Regions from separate parts of the Mitsuaria sp. CC2 genome, predicted to be linked through region 1. Evidence: predicted binding sites of a transcription regulator. Region 1 holds the regulator's gene; each other region holds the start of a gene.
The links. Region 1 encodes LexA, which represses DNA repair genes until DNA is damaged. Its sites were predicted from a motif close to ACTGTATNNNNATACAGT; they were not measured.
Positions count from the first base shown of each region.

Region 2: the regulator LexA is predicted to act here: its motif matches at 4,740-4,757, upstream of recA (recombinase RecA).
Region 3: the regulator LexA is predicted to act here: its motif matches at 2,503-2,520, upstream of imuA (translesion DNA synthesis-associated protein ImuA).

Region 1 covers NZ_JARVXN010000033.1:61,495-68,899, forward strand. The annotation lists gene PV762_RS21695 (MarR family winged helix-turn-helix transcriptional regulator) at 112-603, shown strand; gene PV762_RS21700 (organic hydroperoxide resistance protein) at 654-1,088, shown strand; gene PV762_RS21705 (asparaginase) at 1,183-2,118, opposite strand; gene lexA (transcriptional repressor LexA) at 2,235-2,912, shown strand; gene PV762_RS21715 (helix-hairpin-helix domain-containing protein) at 2,929-3,234, shown strand; tRNA gene PV762_RS21720 (tRNA-Asp) at 3,300-3,376, opposite strand; tRNA gene PV762_RS21725 (tRNA-Glu) at 3,479-3,554, opposite strand; tRNA gene PV762_RS21730 (tRNA-Ala) at 3,616-3,691, opposite strand; tRNA gene PV762_RS21735 (tRNA-Asp) at 3,739-3,815, opposite strand; tRNA gene PV762_RS21740 (tRNA-Glu) at 3,998-4,073, opposite strand; tRNA gene PV762_RS21745 (tRNA-Ala) at 4,116-4,191, opposite strand; gene gltX (glutamate--tRNA ligase) at 4,337-5,746, opposite strand; gene PV762_RS21755 (O-succinylhomoserine sulfhydrylase) at 5,743-6,978, opposite strand; gene purF (amidophosphoribosyltransferase) at 6,978-7,405, opposite strand, start outside.
Region 2 covers NZ_JARVXN010000031.1:176,571-183,975, forward strand. The annotation lists gene PV762_RS21230 (TerC family protein) at 1-474, opposite strand, end outside; gene sucD (succinate--CoA ligase subunit alpha) at 668-1,561, opposite strand; gene sucC (ADP-forming succinate--CoA ligase subunit beta) at 1,589-2,749, opposite strand; gene PV762_RS21245 (regulatory protein RecX) at 3,151-3,606, opposite strand; gene recA (recombinase RecA) at 3,653-4,699, opposite strand; gene PV762_RS21255 (response regulator) at 5,015-5,686, shown strand; gene PV762_RS21260 (sensor histidine kinase) at 5,695-7,200, shown strand; gene rodA (rod shape-determining protein RodA) at 7,217-7,405, opposite strand, start outside.
Region 3 covers NZ_JARVXN010000016.1:7,615-15,019, reverse strand. The annotation lists gene PV762_RS11880 (error-prone DNA polymerase) at 1-242, opposite strand, end outside; gene PV762_RS11875 (Y-family DNA polymerase) at 388-1,704, opposite strand; gene imuA (translesion DNA synthesis-associated protein ImuA) at 1,634-2,485, opposite strand; gene PV762_RS11865 (hypothetical protein) at 2,901-3,254, shown strand; gene PV762_RS11860 (response regulator) at 3,329-3,694, opposite strand; gene PV762_RS11855 (zinc-dependent alcohol dehydrogenase) at 3,830-5,008, shown strand; gene PV762_RS11850 (SDR family NAD(P)-dependent oxidoreductase) at 5,037-5,834, shown strand; gene PV762_RS11845 (hypothetical protein) at 6,656-7,405, shown strand, end outside.

The DNA of each region.
Region 1 (7,405 bases):
TTTCAATTGTGCGCAATTGAGTTGCTCGCTATAGTTGCTTCCATGCCGCACGTGACACCCTTCAACCCGCAGGACACCGCCTCCGCCGTGGCCGATGTCCGCGACCAGCCGATGCCTGCGGGCACGGACTGGTTGAAGCTGGACGTGCAGCTGTGCTTCGCGCTCTATTCGACCTCACTGGCGATGACGAAGCTGTACAAGCCGCTACTGACTCCGTTGGGCCTGACCTATCCGCAGTACCTGGTGATGCTGGTGCTGTGGGAGACCGACGGCCCGAGCGTGTCCGATCTGGGGCAACGTCTGAACCTGGACTCGGGCACGCTCACACCGCTGTTGAAGCGCCTGGAAGCGAGCGGCCTCATCCAACGCCGCCGCGCCCTCTCCGACGAGCGACGCGTCGAGATCCACCTGACGGCGTCTGGCCGCGTGCTGCGCGATCGGGCCATCGCCATCCCTGAACAACTGGCCTGCGCCAGTGCCTGCGGCCCCGCCGAACTGGAGTCGCTGACAAGACGCCTGCATGAACTGCGAGCCAACGTACTGACCCATCTGGCACGCGGTCCCGCCCCTCCCGTCACCGCGGACGAGGATGGCGAGACCTGACCCCGAGTTGTCCGCCCCTTCACTTACCCCTCACCACCAAGGAGCCTCATATGGCCATCGAAAAAGCCCTCTACACCGCCACCGCCACCGCCACCGGCGGCCGTCAAGGCACCGCGCAATCGTCGGATGACCGCCTGAAGGTCCAGCTGTCCACGCCCAAGGCGCTGGGCGGCGACGACGGCGCCGGCACCAACCCCGAGCAGCTGTTCGCCGCGGGTTACTCGGCCTGCTTCATCGGCGCGATGAAGGCCGTTTCCGGCCGCAACAAGGTCGCCCTGCCCGCGGAAGTCTCGATCACCAGCGAAGTCGGCATCGGCCCTCACGCCAACAAGCCCGGCGCTTTCGGCATCGCCGTCGCGATGAAGATCTCGGTGCCCGGCATGGACCGCGCCGCACTGGAGAAGCTGGTCGCCGAGGCGCACGAGGTCTGCCCGTACTCGAACGCCACCCGCGGCAACATCGACGTCACGCTGACGATCGTCTGATCCTCCGGGTCCGGTTCGTTCCGGATCCGCGATGAAAAAAGCGCCGGCATTGCCGGCGCTTTGTCGTTGATGAGAAGCGCGGCGCGCGACGTACTCAGCGGGATTGCAGCAGCGTGAGCATCAATTCGATGCGCGCCGCCCAGGGCGACAGCGCCGCCGTCGGCTCGTCGCTCGCGCCGACGATACGCCCCTGCGCGCAGCGCGTCGTCCGCCAGACGGGAACGCCCGCGTCCTTCAGCGCCTGCACCGGCGCCTCCAGCGCGCGGTTCAGCGTGCCGTTCCCCGTGCAGGCCAGCACCAGGCCTTGGAGTCCGGCCGCACGCCATGCTTCGAGCGAACGCGCCTCGGCGCCCGCATGGCTGGCGAGCACCGCGACCCACGGCCATTGCGACGCGTCTGCGGGCAACACCTTCGTGCCCAGGGCATCACCCTGCGGCCAATCGCGGAAGCGGCGCACGATCCCCTCCTCCACCACCGCCAGCGGACCGGCGTCGGGTCCGGCCTCGAAGGCATCGAGGCGGTAGGTGTGCGTCTTGCGCAGCTCCCCCCCCGACCATACCTTCCCTGCGACCACCGCGACGACACCGCGTACGCCGTCGGCCTCGGCCACAGCCACGGCGTCCAGCAGGTTCTGCGGTCCATCCGCCTGGATAGCCGTCGCCGGGCGCATCGCCGCCGTCAGGACCACCGGCTTCCCGGGCGCGAGCACGCGCTGCAGCAGGTAGGCGGTTTCCTCCAGCGTATCGGTGCCGTGCGTGATCACGATGCCGCGCACCTCGGGGCGATCCAGGTGCTCCTGCACGCGACGCGCGAGCCGCGCCCAGGTCGCGTGATCCATGTCCTTGCTGTCGAGCTGCGCCAGTTGCTCAGCCTCCAGCGCGCGGGCCGCCAGCGCCGGCACCGCGCCCACCAGCGACGCCACCGACAGCGAGCCGGCCTTGTAGCCGACGTTGTCCGTCGCACTGCCGGAGGCCCCGGCGATGGTCCCCCCGGTGCCGATGATCACAAGGGTCTGGGCCGCACTTTGCAATTTCTCGTCTCCTGTATAAAAATCCAGATGCTGGATGAATTCTCAGGCGGCTTTCGAACCTTCCAAGGCCTGCGCCGTCTTCGACATCCGCCCCTCAATCGAACAAAGGCCAACTCGTGGACACTCCGCCCAAACTCACTGCCCGGCAACAGCAGATCTTCGATCTGGTCCGCGACAGCATCGAGAGCACCGGATCCCCACCCACCCGCGCGGAGATCGCGCAGCAGCTGGGCTTCAAGTCCGCGAACGCGGCCGAGGAACACCTGCAGGCCTTGGCGCGCAAGGGCGTCATCGAGCTGGTCGGCGGTACGGCGCGCGGGATCCGGCTGCCGTCGACCGCGCTGCGGCAAGTCAACCGCGCCCGGGAGCACAGCCAGTTCGCACTGCCGCTGGCGAGCCTCGCACAGCTGACCTTGCCGCTGGTGGGCCGTGTCGCCGCCGGTGCGCCCATCCTGGCCGAAGAACACGTCGAGCAGCACTATAGCGTCGACGCTTCGATGTTCTCGAAGGCGCCGGACTACCTCCTGCGCGTGAAAGGCATGAGCATGAAGGACATCGGCATCATGGACGGCGACCTGCTCGCGGTGCAGAAGATCAGCGAGGCTCGCAACGGCCAGGTGGTCGTCGCGCGCATCGGCGACGAGGTCACGGTGAAGCGCTTCCAGCGCCACGCCGACGGCATCCGCCTGCTGCCCGAAAACCCCGATTTCCAGCCGATCGAGGTGCCCCCCGACGAGCAGTTCGCGATCGAAGGTTTGGCCGTCGGCCTGATCCGCTCCGGCGGCTTCCACTGAGCGCCGGGATCCGCCCATGAGCGCGCGAAAGACGCACACCAAAGCAGCCTCGGCCGCCGACTGTGCATCACTTCGGCAGATTCCCAACATCGGGCCGGCGATGGTGCGGGATTTCGAGGCGATGGGGATTCATCAACCAGCGGATCTCGTCGGCGCGGACGCCTTTGCGCTATATCAGCGGATCTGCAAACTGACCGGTCAGCGTCATGATCCCTGCGTGCTGGATACCTATATGGCCGCTGTCGATTTCATGAACGGCGGCCCTCCCCGGGATTGGTGGAGTTATACGGCGCAGCGAAAGCGCGAGTATCCAGACCTCTGATCCTTGGCCAAAACAATCGGCCAAAGAAAAAACCCTGACGATTTGCATCGACAGGGTTTCAATGTTGGCGGAGTGGACGGGGCTCGAACCCGCGACCCCCGGCGTGACAGGCCGGTATTCTAACCAACTGAACTACCACTCCAGATAAGACGCTATTGAGTGCATCTATATCATTTGCGAACAAGTTTCGCTGCAAACCATCGATTCCTCTCGGAACCTCGCTGCAGCCAAGCCTTGTCGTACTTGGCGTCCCCTAGGGGATTCGAACCCCTGTAGCCACCGTGAAAGGGTGGTGTCCTAGGCCTCTAGACGAAGGGGACTGGACTTGCTGTCTTGACTCGAACCGTGCGTACTGAGCAACCATCACACCCGAAGGTATTCTGGTGGAGGTAAGCGGGATCGAACCGCTGACCTCTTGCATGCCATGCAAGCGCTCTCCCAGCTGAGCTATACCCCCGAATGCTTTCGCATCGAATCGGTACGCTGCCCGAGTCTCAACTGTGTTGGCGGAGTGGACGGGGCTCGAACCCGCGACCCCCGGCGTGACAGGCCGGTATTCTAACCAACTGAACTACCACTCCAGATACTCAAGACCTTTCGATCTATCGCATCAAACTCTTCCCGCGTTGATTTCATCAATTGCTTGATGTCATCACTGCGTCGATTTCGTTACTGTACCTGATTTTGACAACGATCAAATCGATTTCCGAAGAATTTTTCGATTTTCTCATTCAATCTCTGGTCAGCAACCAAGTTCGAAACTTGGCGTCCCCTAGGGGATTCGAACCCCTGTAGCCACCGTGAAAGGGTGGTGTCCTAGGCCTCTAGACGAAGGGGACAAAACCTTCTTCCTTGAACCGCGCGCCACGCAAACTGAAGTTTGGTGGAGGTAAGCGGGATCGAACCGCTGACCTCTTGCATGCCATGCAAGCGCTCTCCCAGCTGAGCTATACCCCCTTCGGGGAATTCGATCCAGCTTCTTTTCGGCTTTCTGAATTTCATCGGGGAGCTCGCGCTCCCCGTTTAAATTCATCGTCTGCCGCTTCGAAGTTCGTTTCGAACAACGCGCTGTTCAAGCGAGAACGAGAGTATAGATCGAGTTTTAAACGGAACGCAAGCGGTTCAACAAAATTTCTTTGTCGAAAAGTTCCAGCACCGCATCCACCGAGGGGGTCTGTGAACGGCCGCAGCTCAACACCCGAACGGGAATCGCCAGTTGCGGCATCTTCAGGCCGTGTGCCGTGATCGTTTCCTTGATCGTGGCGCTGATCGAGGCCTTGTCCCAGACCGCAAGGGCCTCAAGTTTGTCCGCCAACGCCAGCACGGCCGGCTTCACCGCATCAGTCAGGTGCTGAGCACGGTCGGCGTCGCTGATCGTCACCGGCGACACGTACATCGCCAGCCAGTCCGCCAGCGCGACCGTCGTGCTGCAGCGGTCCTTGAACAACCCGCACATCGCTTCGAGACGCTCCGGCGCGGCTAGGCTGCGCTTGGCCAGTTGCGCCGCGACCAACGCCGCCAGCCGCGCGTCGTCCGCCTGCTTGATGTAGTGCGAATTGACCCATTCCAGCTTGGCCGGATCCCATTGCGCGGGGCTCTTCGAGATGTGGCTGCCGTCGAACCACGAGACCATTTGCGTCACGCTGTAGAGCTCGTCGTCACCGTGGCTCCAGCCCAGGCGCGACAGGTAGTTCAGCATCGCCTCGGGCAGGTAGCCGTCCTCCTCGTACGCGGTGACGCTGACCGCGCCGCGACGCTTGGACAGCTTCTGGCCGTCATCGCCCAGGATCACGGGAATGTGGCCGAACGCGGGCAGTGCCGCGCCCAGCGCGTTGAAGAGATTGATCTGCCAGGGTGTGTTGTTGATGTGCTCGTCGCCGCGGAAGACGTGGGTGATCTTCATGTCCCAGTCGTCGATCACCACCGCGAAGTTGTAGGTCGGCACGCCGTCCGGACGCAGCAGGATGAGGTCGTCGATCTCGCGGTTGTTGATCGTGATCGGCCCCTTGACAAGGTCGTCCCAGGTCACATCGCCGTCGACGGGATTCTTGAAACGCACCACCGGCTCGATGCCAGCAGGAATCGCCGGCAGCGTCTTGCCCGGCTCCGGACGCCAGGTGCCGTCGTAGCGGCGCTTCTCGCCGCGCGCCTCCTGGCCCGCCTTCATCGCGGCGAGTTCCTCGGGCGAGCAGTAGCAGCGGTAGGCGGTGCCGGCCGCGATCATCTGCTCGATGACCGCGTGATAGCGCTCCAGGCGCTGCATCTGATAGATCGGGCCCTCGTCGTAGTCGAGGCCCAGCCACTTCATCGACGCGAGGATCTGCTCGACCGAATCCTGCGTCGATCGCGCGACGTCGGTGTCCTCGATGCGCAGCACGAATTCGCCGCCGTGGTGGCGCGCGTAGGCCCACGAGAACAAGGCCGTACGCGCCGTGCCGAGGTGCAGGAAACCCGTCGGCGACGGAGCAATGCGGGTGCGGACCGGCGTGGCCGGCGTGGAGGGAGTCGTCATAGGGAATTCAAACCGCGGGCCAGATCGGCCTTGATGTCTTCGATGTCTTCCAGGCCGACCGCGACGCGGATCAGGCCCTGCGTGATGCCGGCGGCCTGGCGCTGCGGCTCGGTGAGCCGGCCGTGCGAGGTGCTGGCCGGATGCGTGATGGTGGTCTTGGTGTCGCCGAGGTTGGCGGTGATCGAGCAGATCTTCGTCCGGTCGATGACGTGGAAGGCGGCGGCGCGACCGTTGTCGTCGCCAGCGTTCTTCACGATGAACGACACGACCGCCCCGCCCTGGCCGCCTTGCTGGCGCATCGCAAGCTCATGCTGCGGATGCGACTTCAGGCCCGGGTAATAGACGCGTTCGACGCCGGGATGCACTTCCAGCCATTCGGCCAGCACGGCGGCGCTGGCGGTCTGCGCCTTCATGCGCACCGACAGCGTCTCCATGCCCTTGAGCACGACCCAGGCGTTGAAAGGCGACAGCGACATGCCCACCGAGCGCATCACCGGCGTGAACACCTCGTCGACATGTTTCGCGGAGGCGCAGATCGCGCCCGCGATCACGCGGCCCTGGCCGTCCAAATACTTGGTGCCGGAATGGATGATGAAGTCCGCGCCCATCTTCGCCGGCTGCTGAAGCGCGGGCGAGGCGAAGCAGTTGTCCACCGCTAGCAGCGCGCCGTGCGCATGCGCGATCTCGGCCAGCGCGGCGACGTCGCAGACCTCGGTCAGTGGATTGGTCGGCGTCTCCGCGAACAGCAGTTTCGTGTTGGGTTGCAGCGCATGCCTCCACTCGGCCAGATCGGTCTGGGACACGAAGGTCGTCTGGACACCGAACTTGCCGAACTCGCCCTGCAGCAGCTTGATGGTCGAGCCGAACACCGAGCGCGAGCAGACCACGTGATCGCCCGACTTCAGCAGGCCCATGACCAGCAGCATGATCGCGGACATGCCGGACGAGGTGGCGATGCACGCCTCGGTGCCTTCGAGCGCGGCAAGCCGGCGCTCCATCATCATGACCGTCGGATTCGAGAAGCGGCTGTAGACGAAGGCCTCCTCCTCGTTGGCGAAGCGGCGCGCGGCGGTGGCCGCGTCCGGATGCACGAAGGAGCTGGTCAGGTAGAGCGCTTCCGAGTTCTCGCCCCAGAGCGACGGCGGCAGGCCTTCCCGGACGGCGAGCGTGTCCAGCCGGACGTCGGCCGGCAGGTCCACGCGCGGGATGCCGCCCTTCTTCTCATGGCTCATCATTGGTCTCCGCCGCTCTGCAGCGCCAGGCGGCTGCGTGCCGGCAGGTCCTCTTCCTCGGGCTGCGACTTGCGCTGCGCCTGCATGGTCGCGAAGTCCTCGACCGAGACGTCGCCGGTGATGTAGGTGCCGTCGAAGCAGGAGGCCTCGAAGCCGTTCAGCCCCGGGCGCAGTTGGCCCACCACGCGCTTCATCGCGTCGACGTCCTGGTAGATCAGCGCGTCGGCGCCGATGAACTGGCGGATCTCCTCGATCGAGCGGCCATGGGCGATCAGCTCTTCCTTGGTCGGCATGTCGATGCCGTACACATTGGGGAAGCGCACCGGCGGCGCCGCCGAGGCCAGGTAGACCTTGTTCGCGCCGGCCTCGCGGGCCATCTGCACGATCTCCTTGGAGGTGGTGCCGCGCACGATGGAGTCGTCGACCA
Region 2 (7,405 bases), on a different contig from region 1:
CCAGACGATGATGGGGATAGACACCAGCAGGCCGAAGATCACCAGCGGCATCTGATGTTGACCGCCCGCGCCTTCGGCGGCGCCGGCGATCGCGATCACGTTGTCCAGGCTCATCACGAAGTCCGCGATGATGACGGTCTTCACCGCGCCCCAGAGCTTGTCGCTCGCTTCGAGCTTTTCGTGGTCATCGTCGGCCTCGGGGATCAGCAGCTTGATGCCGATCCACAGCAGCAGCACGCCGCCGACGAGCTTCAGGAACGGCAGCTTGAGGAGCGTCAGCGCAAAGAAGATCAGCACGACGCGCAGCACGATGGCACCGGCCGTGCCCCAAAGGATGCCCTTGGTGCGCAGATTGGGTGGCAGCTTGCGGCAGGCAAGCGCGATGACGACCGCATTGTCGCCACCCAGCAGGATGTCGATCAGGATGATCTGGCCGACGGCAAGCCAGAACTCGGGGCTGGTGAGCATTTCCATGGAGGGAACCCGCGCCGGGCCTCGCACAACGAGGGCCCAGTCTAAAGCGTTGGAGGGGCAAACGAAGGAAGGGGCCCGACGGGCCCCTTCATTGGTTCGGGGGATGCGGTGGGATTGTCCGCGCCCGCCCCCCGGACCCGCAGTGCGTGAAATTACGCAGCAACGGTCCCCTGCATCAGGTTTTTCCTGCTACTTACAGCAGGCCTTTCAGCAGCTTGCCCATTTCGGACGGGTTGCGCGTCACGGTGAAGCCGCACTCTTCCATGATGGCGAGCTTGGCATCGGCCGTGTCGGCACCGCCGGAGATCAGCGCGCCGGCGTGGCCCATGCGCTTTCCGGGAGGCGCGGTCACACCCGCGATGAAGCCGACCACCGGCTTCTTCATGTTGGCCTTGCACCAGCGGGCGGCTTCCGCCTCGTCCGGTCCGCCGATCTCGCCGATCATGATGACGGCATCGGTGTCCGGATCGTCGTTGAAGGCTTGCATCACGTCGATGTGCTTCAGGCCGTTGATCGGGTCACCGCCGATGCCGACAGCCGACGACTGGCCCAGACCGATCTCGGTCAGCTGCGCCACCGCTTCATAGGTCAGCGTGCCGGAGCGCGAGACCACGCCGATGCGGCCCTTGCGATGGATGTGGCCGGGCATGATGCCGATCTTGATCTCGTCGGGCGTGATCAGGCCGGGGCAGTTCGGACCGAGCAGCAGCGTCTTCTTGCCGCCGGCCAGTTCCTTGGCCTTCATCTTGTTGCGCACTTCCAGCATGTCGCGGACGGGGATGCCTTCCGTGATGCAGATCGCCAGGTCCAGGTCGGCCTCGACGGCTTCCCAGATCGCGGCAGCAGCGCCCGCGGGCGGCACGTAGATCACCGACACGGTCGCGCCGGTCTGGGCGGCGGCTTCCTTCACGGTGCCGTAGATGGGGATGTCCGAGAACTTCTCGCCCGCCTTCTTCGGGTTCACGCCGGCAACGAACGCATTCTTGCCGTTGGCGTAGGCCTGGCAGCCCAGGGTGTGGAACTGACCGGTCTTGCCCGTGATGCCCTGGGTGATGACCTTGGTGTCCTTGTTGATGTAGATGCTCATGTCGTATTCCTTGGCTGGGTCTTCGGCTTACTTGACGGCGGCGACGATCTTGGTCGCGGCTTCGGCCATGGTGTCGGCGGCGATGATGGGCAGGCCGGACTCGGCCAGCATCTTCTTGCCCAGCTCCTCGTTGGTGCCCTTCATGCGGACGACCAGCGGCACGCTCAGGTTGACGGCCTTGCAGGCCGTGATCACGCCCTCGGCGATGGTGTCGCACTTCATGATGCCGCCGAAGATGTTCACGAGGATGCCCTTCACCTCGGGGTTCTTCAGCATGATCTTGAAGGCCTCCGTGACCTTCTCCGCCGTCGCGCCGCCGCCGACGTCCAGGAAGTTGGCCGGCTCGCCGCCGAACAGCTTGATGGTGTCCATGGTGGCCATGGCCAGACCGGCGCCGTTCACCAGGCAGCCGATGTTGCCTTCCAGCGAGATGTAGGCCAAATCGAACTTGGAGGCTTCGATTTCTGCCGCGTCTTCTTCATCCAGGTCGCGGTAGGCGACGATTTCCGGGTGACGGAACAGGGCGTTGGCATCGAAGTTGAACTTCGCGTCCAGCGCCATCAGGTTGCCCTTGGAGTCGCAGTTCAGCGGATTGATCTCCACCAGCGACGCGTCCGTGTCCATGTAGCACTTGTACATCTTGGCGAACAGGTCGACGGCCTGGTCCACCGAAGCGCCGCTCAGGCCGATGGCCGCGGCGATCTTCTTGGACTGCTCGGTCGTGATGCCGGTCAGCGGATCGATGTACTCCGTGATGATCTTCTCGGGCGTCGAATGGGCGACTTCCTCGATGTCCATGCCGCCTTCGCTCGACGCGATGAAGGCCACCTTCTGGGTGCCGCGGTCGGTCACCAGCGAGATGTACAGCTCGTTCTTGATGTCCGCGCCTTCTTCGATGTACAGGCGACGGACCTTCTGGCCGGCCGCGCCGGTCTGGTGCGTGACCAGTTGCATGCCCAGGATCTGCTCGGACAGCGACTTCACGTCATCCAGGCTCTTGCCGACCTTGACGCCGCCGCCCTTGCCGCGACCGCCGGCGTGGATCTGCGCCTTGACCACCCAGACCGGGCCGCCCAGCTTCTGCGCGGCTTCGACCGCCTCTTGCACCGTGAACGCGGGAATGCCGCGCGGCACCGGCACGCCGAACTGGCGCAGGATTTCCTTGCCCTGGTACTCGTGAATCTTCATAGGGAGGTCTCGCTTGATGGATGAATCAGGAAGAAGCAGCCGGAGCCGCGGACACGCCGCGGTGCCGGCTCGGAGAAGAGGTTTGCAACGCCGGATCCAGTCGACCCCTCGCGGCAAGACACCCGTCGTCGCGGCCATAGGACCGCGCGTCGACGGAACGACGAGGATGCGGTGGATGGCGCTCGGGGGAGGCGGAGGAAGACATAAAACCGATGCAAACACGCGAAAACACGCCCGCGGACGAACGCCGGCGGGCTGTTTTGCGAAGCCGAAAATGTAGCATGCTGCGTTGCATCAAGCCTTTGGCGCGGTTGAGACGCGCACCGGCGTGGGCCTGTCAGCACGCCGCAAGGTGCTCGTGACGCACGAAGTTTCGGCGAGTTTCAGGCGCTGTCGCTCTTTCAGGCGTCAGCGGCGACCTGCCGCAAGGCCTTGCGCGCCAGATCGGAGTCGAAGCCTCGTCCGATGAGGAAGCGCATGCGTTTGGCTACATCGGAAGGATCGGTCGCGGGGCCGCTCCCAAATTTTCGCCTGAGCAACTCGCAAGCTCGCTCGAGTTCTCCCGAGGCGAGCGCCGACCGCTGGTCTGCATTCATGCTCAAGCCGTGCTGGGCGAGCTCCTGCTCGATGCGACGCTGGCCGAAGCGCAGTGAGCGCACATGGATGCGAGATTCGACGAAGCGCGTCTCTTCGAGATAACCACTCGACTTGAGCCAGACCAGGACAGCCTCGACTTCATCGACGAGATCGACCGGGTCGCCGTCGACGTCCATCGACGGGTCCTGATCGCGATCACGCGCGATGCGCAGCAGCTTTCGCCGCAACTCCACCGCGCTGTGTTCGCGCTGCGCGAGCAAGGTGACCGCCCGCGCCTTCAGCGAGAGCGGTTGTCCAGCAGCGCGTTTACTCGGCGGCATCGCCGGGCGCGGTGCCCAGCAACGGAATGCCCAGCGACTCGCGGATCTTGTTTTCGATCTCGACCGCCAGGTCCGCGTTCTCACGCAGGAACTCTCGCGCGTTGTCCTTGCCCTGCCCGATCTTCTCGCCGCCGTAGGCGTACCAGGAGCCGGCCTTCTCGACGATCTTGTTGGCCACGCCCATGTCGATGATCTCGCCTTCGCGACTGATGCCCTCACCGTAGAGGATGTCGAACTCCGCCGTCTTGAACGGCGGCGCCACCTTGTTCTTGACGACCTTGACCTTGGTCTCGGAGCCGATGACTTCCTCGCCCTTCTTGATCGAGCCGATGCGACGGATGTCCAGGCGCACCGAGGCGTAGAACTTCAGCGCATTGCCGCCGGTGGTCGTTTCCGGGCTGCCGAACATGACACCGATCTTCATCCGGATCTGGTTGATGAAGACGACGGTGCAGTTGGTCTTCTTGATGGTGGCGGTCAGCTTGCGCAGCGCCTGGCTCATCAGACGGGCCTGCAAGCCCGGCAGGGAGTCACCCATCTCGCCTTCGAGTTCCGCCTTCGGCGTCAGCGCGGCGACCGAGTCGACCACGATCAAGTCCACCGAGCCGGAGCGCACCAGCGAGTCCACGATCTCCAGCGCCTGCTCGCCGGTGTCGGGCTGGCTGATCAGCAGTTCCTGCAGGTTGACGCCCAGCTTCTGCGCGTACTGGACGTCCAGCGCGTGTTCCGCGTCGATGAAGGCGCACACGCCGTCCAGCTTCTGCATCTGGGCGATGACCTGCAGCGTCAGCGTGGTCTTGCCCGAGGATTCCGGCCCGTAGATCTCGACCACGCGGCCGCGCGGCAGACCGCCGACCCCCAGCGCGATGTCCAGGCCCAGCGAGCCGGTGGAGACGACCTGGATGTCCTCGATCTTCTCGCCTTCGGCCAACCGCATGATGGAGCCCTTGCCGAACTGCTTTTCGATCTGGGCGAGGGCGGCCTGCAAGGCCTTGGCTTTTTCGGTGTTGGCGTTCTTCACGGGGGCGTCCATGCAATCTTCTCCTGGTGGCTGCGCCGGATTATTGGCGGAATCTGTATATCTGTACAGTACTTTGTAGAACCAATCGACCCGCTGTGCGGTACCGAATTGATTGATGCAGCCATCTTAGGCAGTCGGTAGCTCACTGGATGAGCCAATTGGGGTGATTCCCATTTCTTTCCGCCATCGGTGGGAGGCATCCCCACGTGAACCTGTCGCCGGCCTGACCGGACGCCTCCCGCAACCGCCGGCGGACGCCTCGGAAACGCCTAGGGAACACTGCAAGCGCGCTCCCTAAAATGTCTCCATAACCAGAGGGGACGACACATGCGCATCTTGATCGCCGAAGACGACCAGGTCCTGGCCGACGGCCTGCTGCGTTCGTTGCGGGCGTCGGGTTGCGCCGTCGATCAGGTCGGCAGCGGCAGCGAGGCGGATGCGGCTCTCGCTTCCCATGAATTCGACCTGCTGATCCTCGACCTCGGCCTGCCGAAGCTGCACGGCCTGGAGGTGCTCAGACGGCTGCGTGCGAGAGGCTCATCCGTGCCGGTGCTGATCCTGACCGCCGCCGACAGCATCGAGGAACGCGTCAAGGGACTGGACCTCGGCGCCGACGACTACATGGCCAAGCCGTTCTCGCTGCAGGAGCTCGAAGCCCGCGTGCGCGCGCTCACGCGACGCGGCCTGGGCACCGCGTCGAGCGTGATCCGCCATGGTCCGCTCACCTTCGACGCGACGGGTCGTGTCGCCTACATCAACGAGCAGATGGTGGAGCTGTCGGCGCGCGAGCTGTCCTTGCTGGAAGTGCTGCTGCAGCGCGCCGGACGCCTCGTCAGCAAGGATCAGTTGGTCGAGCGGCTGTGCGAGTGGGGCGAGGAAGTCAGCAACAACGCGATCGAGGTCTACATCCATCGCCTGCGCAAGAAGATCGAACAGGGCCCGATCCGCATCGCCACCGTGCGCGGGTTGGGCTACTGCCTTGAGAAGATTCCGGGCTGAGCTGCCGCATGGCGGCTGATTCCTCCGGCCATCGCTCGCTGTTCGGCGAGATCCTCGACTGGATGCTCGCGCCGTTGCTGGTCATCTGGCCGATCAGCGTCGCGCTGACCTGGCTGGTGGCGCAGGGCATCGCCAACAAGCCCTACGACCGCGAGCTCGACGAGATGGCGCGCACGCTTGGCCTGCAGGTCGTGACCGAACCCGCGCCGGGCGACGCGGCGGCGCGGCGCGGTCGCTCACGGTATGCACTCGCGCCGGAAGCCGCCGCGCTGCTGCGCGCGGACGAATCCGACACCGTCTACTACCAGGTGCTCGGCCTGCGCGGCGAGCTGCTCAGCGGCGACGCACAGTTGCCGGTGCCCGAGGTGGAGCCGCCGGTCGTTCCGTGGGAGGTCAACCGCCGGTTCGACGAGGTCAACAACGAGGCGGTCCGCATCTCCTACCTGTGGGTGGTGCCCGAGGGGATGGCGGGCAGCGACAAGATGATGCTGGTGCAGGTCGCGGAGACCCTGGGCAAGCGCTCGCGGCTGACCAACGAGATCATCAAGGGCGTCATCCTGCCGCAGTTCGTGATCCTGCCGCTGGCGGTGCTGCTGGTGTGGCTGGCGCTGGCGCGCGGCATCGCGCCGCTGAACGATCTGCAGCGCCGCATCCGGTCGCGCGACAGCTCGGACCTGAGCCCCATCGACGAACAGCGCATCCCCGACGAGGTGGCGCCGCTCGTGCAGGCCATCAACGACCTGCTGGAACGTCTCGATCAGTCGATCCGCTCGCAGAAGCACTTCCTGGCCGATGCCGCGCATCAGTTGAAAACGCCGCTGGCGGGACTGCGCACGCAGGCCGAGTTGGCGCAACGCGAGATCGACGAGGGCCGCAGCTCGCCAGCGGAACTCCGCCGCTCCCTGAAGCAGATCGCGGTGTCGAGCCAACGTGCGGCGCACATGGTCAACCAGTTGCTGGCAATGGCGCGCGCCGAGGACCAGGAGCACGCCGCGCGGCGCAGCGAGGTGAACCTCGCCGTACTCGCGATCGAGACGGTGCGGGACTTCGTGCCGCGGGCCATGGAGAAGCGCCTGGATCTCGGCTACGAGGGCCCGGAGGCCAGCCAGGCCGGGCTTCGGATCAACGGACATCCGCTGCTGATCCGCGAGCTGATCCGCAACCTCGTCGACAACGCGTTGCTGTACACGCCCAGCGGCGGCACGGTGACGGTGCGCGTGGTCGAGGACCCGTTCGGGCAGGTCTGCGTGCTGCAGGTCGAGGACTCCGGACCGGGCATCCCCGAGTCGGAACGCGAGCAGATCTTCCAGCCCTTCTACCGCGCGCTGGGCACCAACGTGGACGGCTCCGGCCTGGGCCTGGCGATCGTGCGCGAGATCGTCCAGCAGCACGAGGCCGAGATCGCGGTCGACGACACGCGGGCGCGTCGACAGGCCGAATCGGAAGGCGGGGGCCCTGGAGCGCGCTTCACCGTGCGCTTCGCCGCTCACCCGTTGCCGAACGCCGGTTCCTGACCAGCCTGCCGACCGATCAGCGCTGCGTCCCGCCCCGGCTCTTGGCGATCGACATCAGCATGCCGAGCGACAGGCCCAGCGTCACCATCGCCGTCCCCCCATAGGAGATGAACGGCAAGGGCACGCCGACGACGGGCAGGATGCCGGTCACCATTCCCATGTTCACGAACACGTAGGTGAAGAAGCTCAGCGTGATCGCGCCCGC
Region 3 (7,405 bases), on a different contig from region 1:
ACAACGAGGGTGAAAGTCGCAGCACCGGCCACCTTGAACTGACTGCCCACAAGCAGTTTGATGTCAGCTTCCTTGGCCGCGACGTGCGCACGCACGATGCCGGCCATGCTGCATTCGTCGGTAATCGCGATGGCGCTGTACCCCAGCGCCTTGGCTCGCTGCACCAACTCTTCAGGCTTACTCGCACCCTTGAGGAACGTGAAGTTCGAGGCGCAGCGCAACTCCGCGTATTCCGGGATCATGGCAAGACTTCCGCCAGACATCGGGAGGAGAACATGCAGGGAAATCCGAGCGTGACGCAACGCTGTGTGGGGTGGCGATGCGCAGGATGATCCCTAAACATTGCGGCAGTGCCCGGGGGAGCCAGGTCGTAACCCATGCGTGCCCTCAGCCAAACACGCCGTGAAGGAACCACGCGGTTCCGTCGTCCAACTTCGCCTGGAAGATCCAGAGCAGCCCGGCGTGCCGGGACTCGGCCAACCAGTAGTCACGCACGACGAGCCGACCTTGATCTGTCGTCTCGTCGCGATCCCACCAGCCGGCCTCGACGCACTGCGGCCCAGCCAGGAGCTGCAACTCGCCCTGATACACCGGGCGGTTCTTGCGTACGGCCAACTTCAGCGGCTCGGGCAGCACCCAGGTGGGCTGTGGCAGCGACGTGCTCGCTTTGAGCTTGCGCGGCTGCGGCGCCATGGCGGGCTGCCAGTGCCCCATCCATTCCTGGCGATGGTCCTCACGCGTGACGCAGCGTCGCACCTTGTCCGGGCCTAGCCTGGCCGCCATCCGTTCGAGCACGAGATGGAGCGACTCCCCGTCCTGCACTGCGTCGGGCAGCAGCGAGCCGCTGCTGCCGGTCAGGTCGTGGACTTGATCGGCGATGAGCGCCAAGTCGCCAGCTGGCGCCAGCAGTTCGACCTTGGTCAGGTTTTCTGCCAGAAGCCTGCACAGGTGCTCCACGTCCCGGTTCGGATCGGCGGTGCCTACGCTCAGCGAGCCGCCCTCGCCCGCATCCTTCGACCGCATTGCGTCGTGCCACCAGCGCAGGGTGAAACCGGTCACGCCAGCGTGGCGCGCGGCGAGCCATCCGCACATCTGCACAAGCAGCCGTCGCGCGCCTTGCAACAGCGCCGGCGCATGCTCCACCCGGAATGGCAACTCGAGCTTGGCATTGAAGGTGTCCGGCAACACCTCCCAGACGTGCACCTCCGGCGCACGGCCGTAAGCTCGGTCGAGGGCCTGCAGAAGCTCTTTGTCGAACCGCCGACTGAGGCCGCCGCGCGGCAGAGCGCGCACGTCGCCCAGACTCCTGCAGCCCGTCTGCGCGAGGGTCGTCGAATGCGGCCGGACCGCGGTGAGGCATTCCATGCGCAGCGCGTCGAGCATTTCTTCAAGCGGCCTCTTGAAGCCGTTCTCGATGCGTGAGCGAGCCAAGGCGTGAGCGCCCAAGCTGGTGGCCGCCCAAGCGACCTGTACGACTCCAAGCTCCTGAGCTTCAGCCACGACACGGTCGCGCAATGCTCGCTTGCCGCCGAACAGGCGAGTGCTAGCCTCGACCTCCATCAGGACGGCATCTTCAGAGATGGCGACGCGGGGCGTGAACTGCAACGCCCAGACGGCCACGGCTCGAAGTGCGTCAGGACTGGGAAGGCTCAAGGACGGGTTCTGGCTGGCGCACGGCGGCAGCAACAGGGCTGTCCACAGCATGGCTTGGCTCGACGGCAACGAGGCGACTCGGGTAGCGCAGCCTCGGGGTCATGATCTTGTTCAAGCCGCCGGGCATGGACGGCAACTGAAGTTGCCCCTCCACGGGAGAGCCCTTGCGCTTGAGTACTTGAACGGCGATCTGCCAGTCGGTCGCCACCCGCAACACGACGCGCAGCGGCGCAGCAGAAGAATCCCGTGCCGCCGACTCCGGCCGGCAAAGGAACACTGGGCCTGTGCAGCGCGCAGCGAGCACCTGCAGCCGGCGGACTTGCTCTGCACGCACCAGCGGCAGCCAGGCGATGACCGCACCGCAGCTGCCGGCCTTCACCAGTTGCTCGGTCGACCACAAGCGATCCTTCGGGGCATCGACATCCACCCAGACCAGATGGCGATCGTCCACCCCATGGTGACGAAGGCCGGGCATATGCGGCCAAAGCGTAGGTCCCACTAGCGCAACGGTACGACCTCGCTGGGTAATGGCCGCCATCATGGACGCGAGTAGACGGAACTCCACGACGGAAAACTGACTGACCAGCACCTCGGTCAGCGCTGCACACGGCCAGCCCCCACCGGGCAACACGACATCCAGCTGCGCAAACCCCGAGGGCTCCACGCCAGCGCCCAAACCTCCGAGTTGATTCCCTCGCCACAGCGCTGCTTCGACTGTGGCCGCCAAAGGTTCATGAACCGTGGCGTGGGCACCGGCGATCGTGTTCTGACTGGGGGAGGTCAGGGCGACGGGAGGCGACGCTCCCGCCAGCCCGAGCGGTGCGGGTGACATCGTTCTTCGGCAACAAGACTGTATATGCATACAGTATATGCAAGCCTAGCTGATGTCCAGCCAGGGTGGGGGACGCTCTAGCTCAGCTGGGGTTCGGTGCGAGATCGATCACAGAAGCGGACGGCCTGAAAGGGCAAGGTGTGGCGCGCCTACCGGTCAGGGCGTCTGGCTCCGGCAGACCACCAAGTCGGAAAGAGCCTTGCCGCAAAAGTCCGACGGAAGCTGACAGGGGACGGTTCCGATGAAGAGTGCCTCCTTGAATCGCAGCGATCAGGCCGCCGCGCTTTTAACAACCTCGTGGTTTGATGGCAAACGCAGTCTTCCCGGCAGCCTATGACCCCGCTCCGAGTTGCCAATCTGGCAGGCACCCGGCCTGCCAGAAACAGCTACCAAACGGATCTGGACGGAGGCTCTGATGGAACAAGCGAATCAACCTACCGAAGATGATTCGGTCCTTGCCGCGTTGCAGTCAATGCACCGCCAGATGGAGGCGATGACCGAAGCGCTGTACGCGCTCCATCTGCAGGCTACCAACCTTCAGGCATTGCTCTGCGCGGCCGTGGACACCCACCCTCAACCGTTGCAGTTGCAAAGGTGCTTCGAGGAGCAGATCGAGCACTCGGTTCGGCAGATCCAGCCTCACCAACTAAAGGCACTCAATGACCAGACTCAAGCATGGTTGAACCGGATCGGTCGGCGAGTTCAGTTCTTGGAGTCGCGGGATCTAGACCAGCATGGGGAACATCCGAAGTCGACCTATATGCAGTAGATCGGCCTTCCCGCAAGAGCTCCAACGCAACCAGCAGGCGCGTTGCGCCGCCAAGGTGGATGCACCGGCGACGTTCAGCGCAAGCCGGGCACTCTTACGTTGTGGTTGCACCAAAACTCCGCCGTGAGGCGTAGCTGCCGTACGAGTGCTTCGCCCGGGAGCGCTTTGACGACATACGCGTTGGCGCCGGCCTTGTAACTGGCCCAAAGGTCCGCGTCGAGTTCCGACCGTGTGAGCACCACCACAGGAATTCGTTTCGTTTCCGCTGCAGCACGTAGGTCCATCAAGAGTTCCAGACCAGGCAAGTCAGGCAAAGCCAAGTCCAGAAGAACCGCTGCGAAATCATGGCGGTCATTCTGCAGCAGCCGTAGGCCCCGCGCGGCATTCTCGGCGACCAGGACGGTGATCGCCGGCCGGACTTCCCGCACGGCCTCTCGCAACGCGTTCGCGTTGAACCATCGCGTCGTCCACCAGCAGCAGCGTTTTGCTCATCGGCTAACTGTATCGGACAAGTTTCGGGCGCCAACTTTGCCTCGGAGAGCCGCACAAACAATCCTCCCGGTGAAAGGCCTGCCATGCGCGCTCTTACTTACCACGGCGCACACGACGTGCGTGTCGACAACGTCCCCGACCCCGTGCTTGCCGCTGACGACGACATCTTGCTTCGCGTCACAGCGACTGCAATCTGCGGATCCGACCTGCACATCTTCCGCGGCAAGATCCCTGACATGAAGTCCGGGGACATCCTGGGCCACGAGTTCATGGGCATCGTCGAGGAGGTGGGACGAGGCGTTGTGAACGTCAAGCGGGGCGACCGCGTGGTTGTGCCTTTCACAATCTCATGTGGCGACTGCTTCTTCTGCGGACGAAAGCTCTTCGCCGCTTGCGAGACGACCAATCCCGGACGAGGGGCAATCCTCAACAAAAAGGACATCCGGCCTGGCGCCGGGCTCTTCGGCTACAGCCATCTCTATGGCGGGTATGCAGGAGGGCAAGCCGAATACGTACGCGTTCCCAAGGCGAATGTCGGACCGCTGGTGATTCCCGATACGCGGTTGAGCGACGAGCAGGTCCTGTTCCTCTCAGACATTTTGCCAACTGGCTACCAAGCCGCGCTGAATGCGCAGATCACCCCGGGCTCCAGCGTCGCGATCTTCGGTGCCGGGCCCGTAGGCATGATGGCAGCGGCCAGCGCGCGCCTGCTCGGAGCGGACCGCATCTTCATGGTGGACCATCACTCCTATCGTCTGGCCTTTGCGAAAGAGACGTACGGCGTTCTCCCGATCGACTTTGACCAGATCGATGATCCTGCGCAGCTCATCATCGAGCAGACCGACCACCGCGGCGTAGACGCGTCAATCGACGCAGTCGGCTTCGAGGCCAAGGGGAGCACGGTCGAAACGGTGCTGTCCACGCTGAAGCTGGAAGGCTCGAGCGGAACGGCGCTGCGGTGGGCGATCGCCGCGACGCGCCGCGGCGGAATCGTGAGTGTGCCCGGGGTGTACGCTGGCTTCATCCATGGTTTCCTATTCGGCGATGCTTTCGAGAAGGGGCTGAGCTTCGCGAGCGGCCAAACGCACGCGCAACGCCACATGCCAGGGCTGCTTGGTCACATCGAGAGCGGGGAGTTGAAACCGGAGCTGATCGTGAGTCATCGCCTACCTCTGGAGGAAGCTGCGCGCGGTTACGACATCTTCAACAAGAAGGAAGAAAACTGCCGAAAGGTTGTGCTGACGCCGTTCAGCGGAGCTTGAGCGCTCTCACCTCAACCATGGAGCCAACATGAACATCAACGACATCCCTGGAAGGCCGCTGGCCGTGGTCACTGGCGCGTCGAGCGGCATCGGCCGGGAGCTCGCGCTGGAATGCGCACGTCATGGCTACAACCTGTTGATCGCGGCGGACCGTCCTCTCGAGGAGACTGCTGAGGCATGTCGCGCACTGGGCGCCGAAGTCAAGACGGTCGATGCGGATCTGTCCACCCTGCACGGTGTCGACGCGCTTCATGCAGCGATCGGCGGTAGCCAAGTGGCGGCGCTGATGGCCAATGCTGGACACGGACTGGGCCACGCCTTCCTCGATCAGGACTTCAAGGCGGTGCGGCATGTCATCGATACCAACATCACTGGGACACTGGATTTGATTCAGCGCATCGGGCGCAGCATGCGCGAGCGAAACGCCGGAAAAATCCTGATCACCGGATCCATCGCTGGCTTGATGCCGGGTACGTTCCAAGCCGTGTACAACGGTACGAAGGCGTTCATCGATTCCTTTGCGTACGCACTTCGCAACGAGCTGAAGGACACCAATGTCTCTGTCACAGTGCTGATGCCCGGACCGACCGACACGGAGTTTTTCCGTCGCGCAGACCTGACCGATACCAAGGTTGGCAGCGACAAGAAGCAGCCCCCTGCAGAAGTCGCCAAGACGGGCTTTGACGCGATGGAGGAGGGAGAGAGTTCCGTGGTTGCTGGCTGGAAGAACAAGGTCCAGGCGGTGCTTGCCAACGTCACGCCGGCTGAAATTTTGGCCGAGCAGCACCGGAAGATGGCAGAGCCGGGAGGCGCGACGAGCAGTTAGACATACGCGACATCGCTGCGAGCGGAGTGCCCAAGAGTCACGCGGCCGAGGCACCACAGCGTCGTGCGTCTCGAGAGTGTCAACAATATCGGCGACATCGGCCTATTCAAACAAGCGAGCTGCCGAACGCCAGCGCGCTAACAAATTCGACCGCTGGGCCGTTGGATGGATTCAAGCGCAGCAGCTAGCCTCTGCATCGACACGGGTTTGGGAAAGTTGAAATCGAAAAGAGTTGGCTCATACGCGGTGTGATCGCCAGTACGAGCGCTCCATGTCAGCGCGATTAACAACGGACAGACGTCGGCTTTTCTGGCAGCCATTGCGACAGGCAAAGCGCTTCCAGCCCGAAGATATGGTTCCATGATGACGGCGGACGGCCGCTGCAGGCGCAAGCGAGAGAGGGCATCCTCGACGGTGGTGGTACAGATGGCGTTCCACCCGGCTAGGCAGAGCCACGCCGCCACCGCTTCCGCTGCGTCTGGATAGTCATCTAGAACAAGAACTGATGGTTGCGCTGACATGTCCTGCAAATCCTATCCAGCGTACGAGATGTGTACAGCTGGCAAGCCTTACAGCCTGTACCTTTCATAAAGGACGGTAGACATCTTCATCCCGCCTCAACTGACATGTGACCGAAGATGCCTCAAGGTGAGAGGGCTGCGATCCCACAGAAGACACTTGCGCTGCAGTGCCGCATCTGAAGATGCTGTTCATGCGCAGGGCAGAAACGGAAGCGGCACATTCCTTGCCAGCTGAACCACGGAGCCGGCGGCGGGCGCCGCCGGATTCGACAACCGGTTTGAGGCTTTAAAGGAGTCGCCATGAACCAGTATGGACAACGAGGAAGACAAGACCAACGCCCGGGAAATGCCTGGGACGATGAAGACCGCGATCGCGGCAACTACGGAAGCTATCGATCCGATCCGTCGCGCGACCGGAACGAGCCGGCCTATCAGGGCAGCAGCTTCCAGGCCGACCGCGATGAACCGCGTGGCAGCGGCTACGGCGGATATGGCGGTGGCCAGGAATACCGTGGTGATTACCGCCGGGATTACCGGAGCCATGGCGATCTGCAAAGCCAGGGCGGTTATCGCGGTGGCTACCAGAACGATGGTTGGGGTGCTGATCGCGATCGCTCGATGAGCGGCAACTACGGCGGTGGCAGCTTCGGTGGACAGGACAGTTACAGCGGGTCCGGAAACTATGGCAGCCCGAGCTATGGAACTTCCAGTGGTTATGGTCAGGGCAGTTCGGGTCGCTATCGCGACCAGGGGCCTCGTCATGAAGGCTGGCGTGAAGACAGCGGGCGAGGCGACTACGGGCGCATGGCCGCCTCCGGCGCGGACAGCTATGCCAACTCGCTGGGTGAGCACTACGGCGGCACCCACGAAGAGCGCAACTATCGAGGAAGCCATCAGGGCGGATATGGTCAGTCCCAATGGCAGTCGCAAGGACGTCAACAGCACTACGACCCCGACTACGAACAGTGGCGCCACGAGCAGATGCGCACGCTGGACAACGACTATCACGGCTGGCGTCAGGAGCGATACCAGAAGTTCAGCGAGGACTTC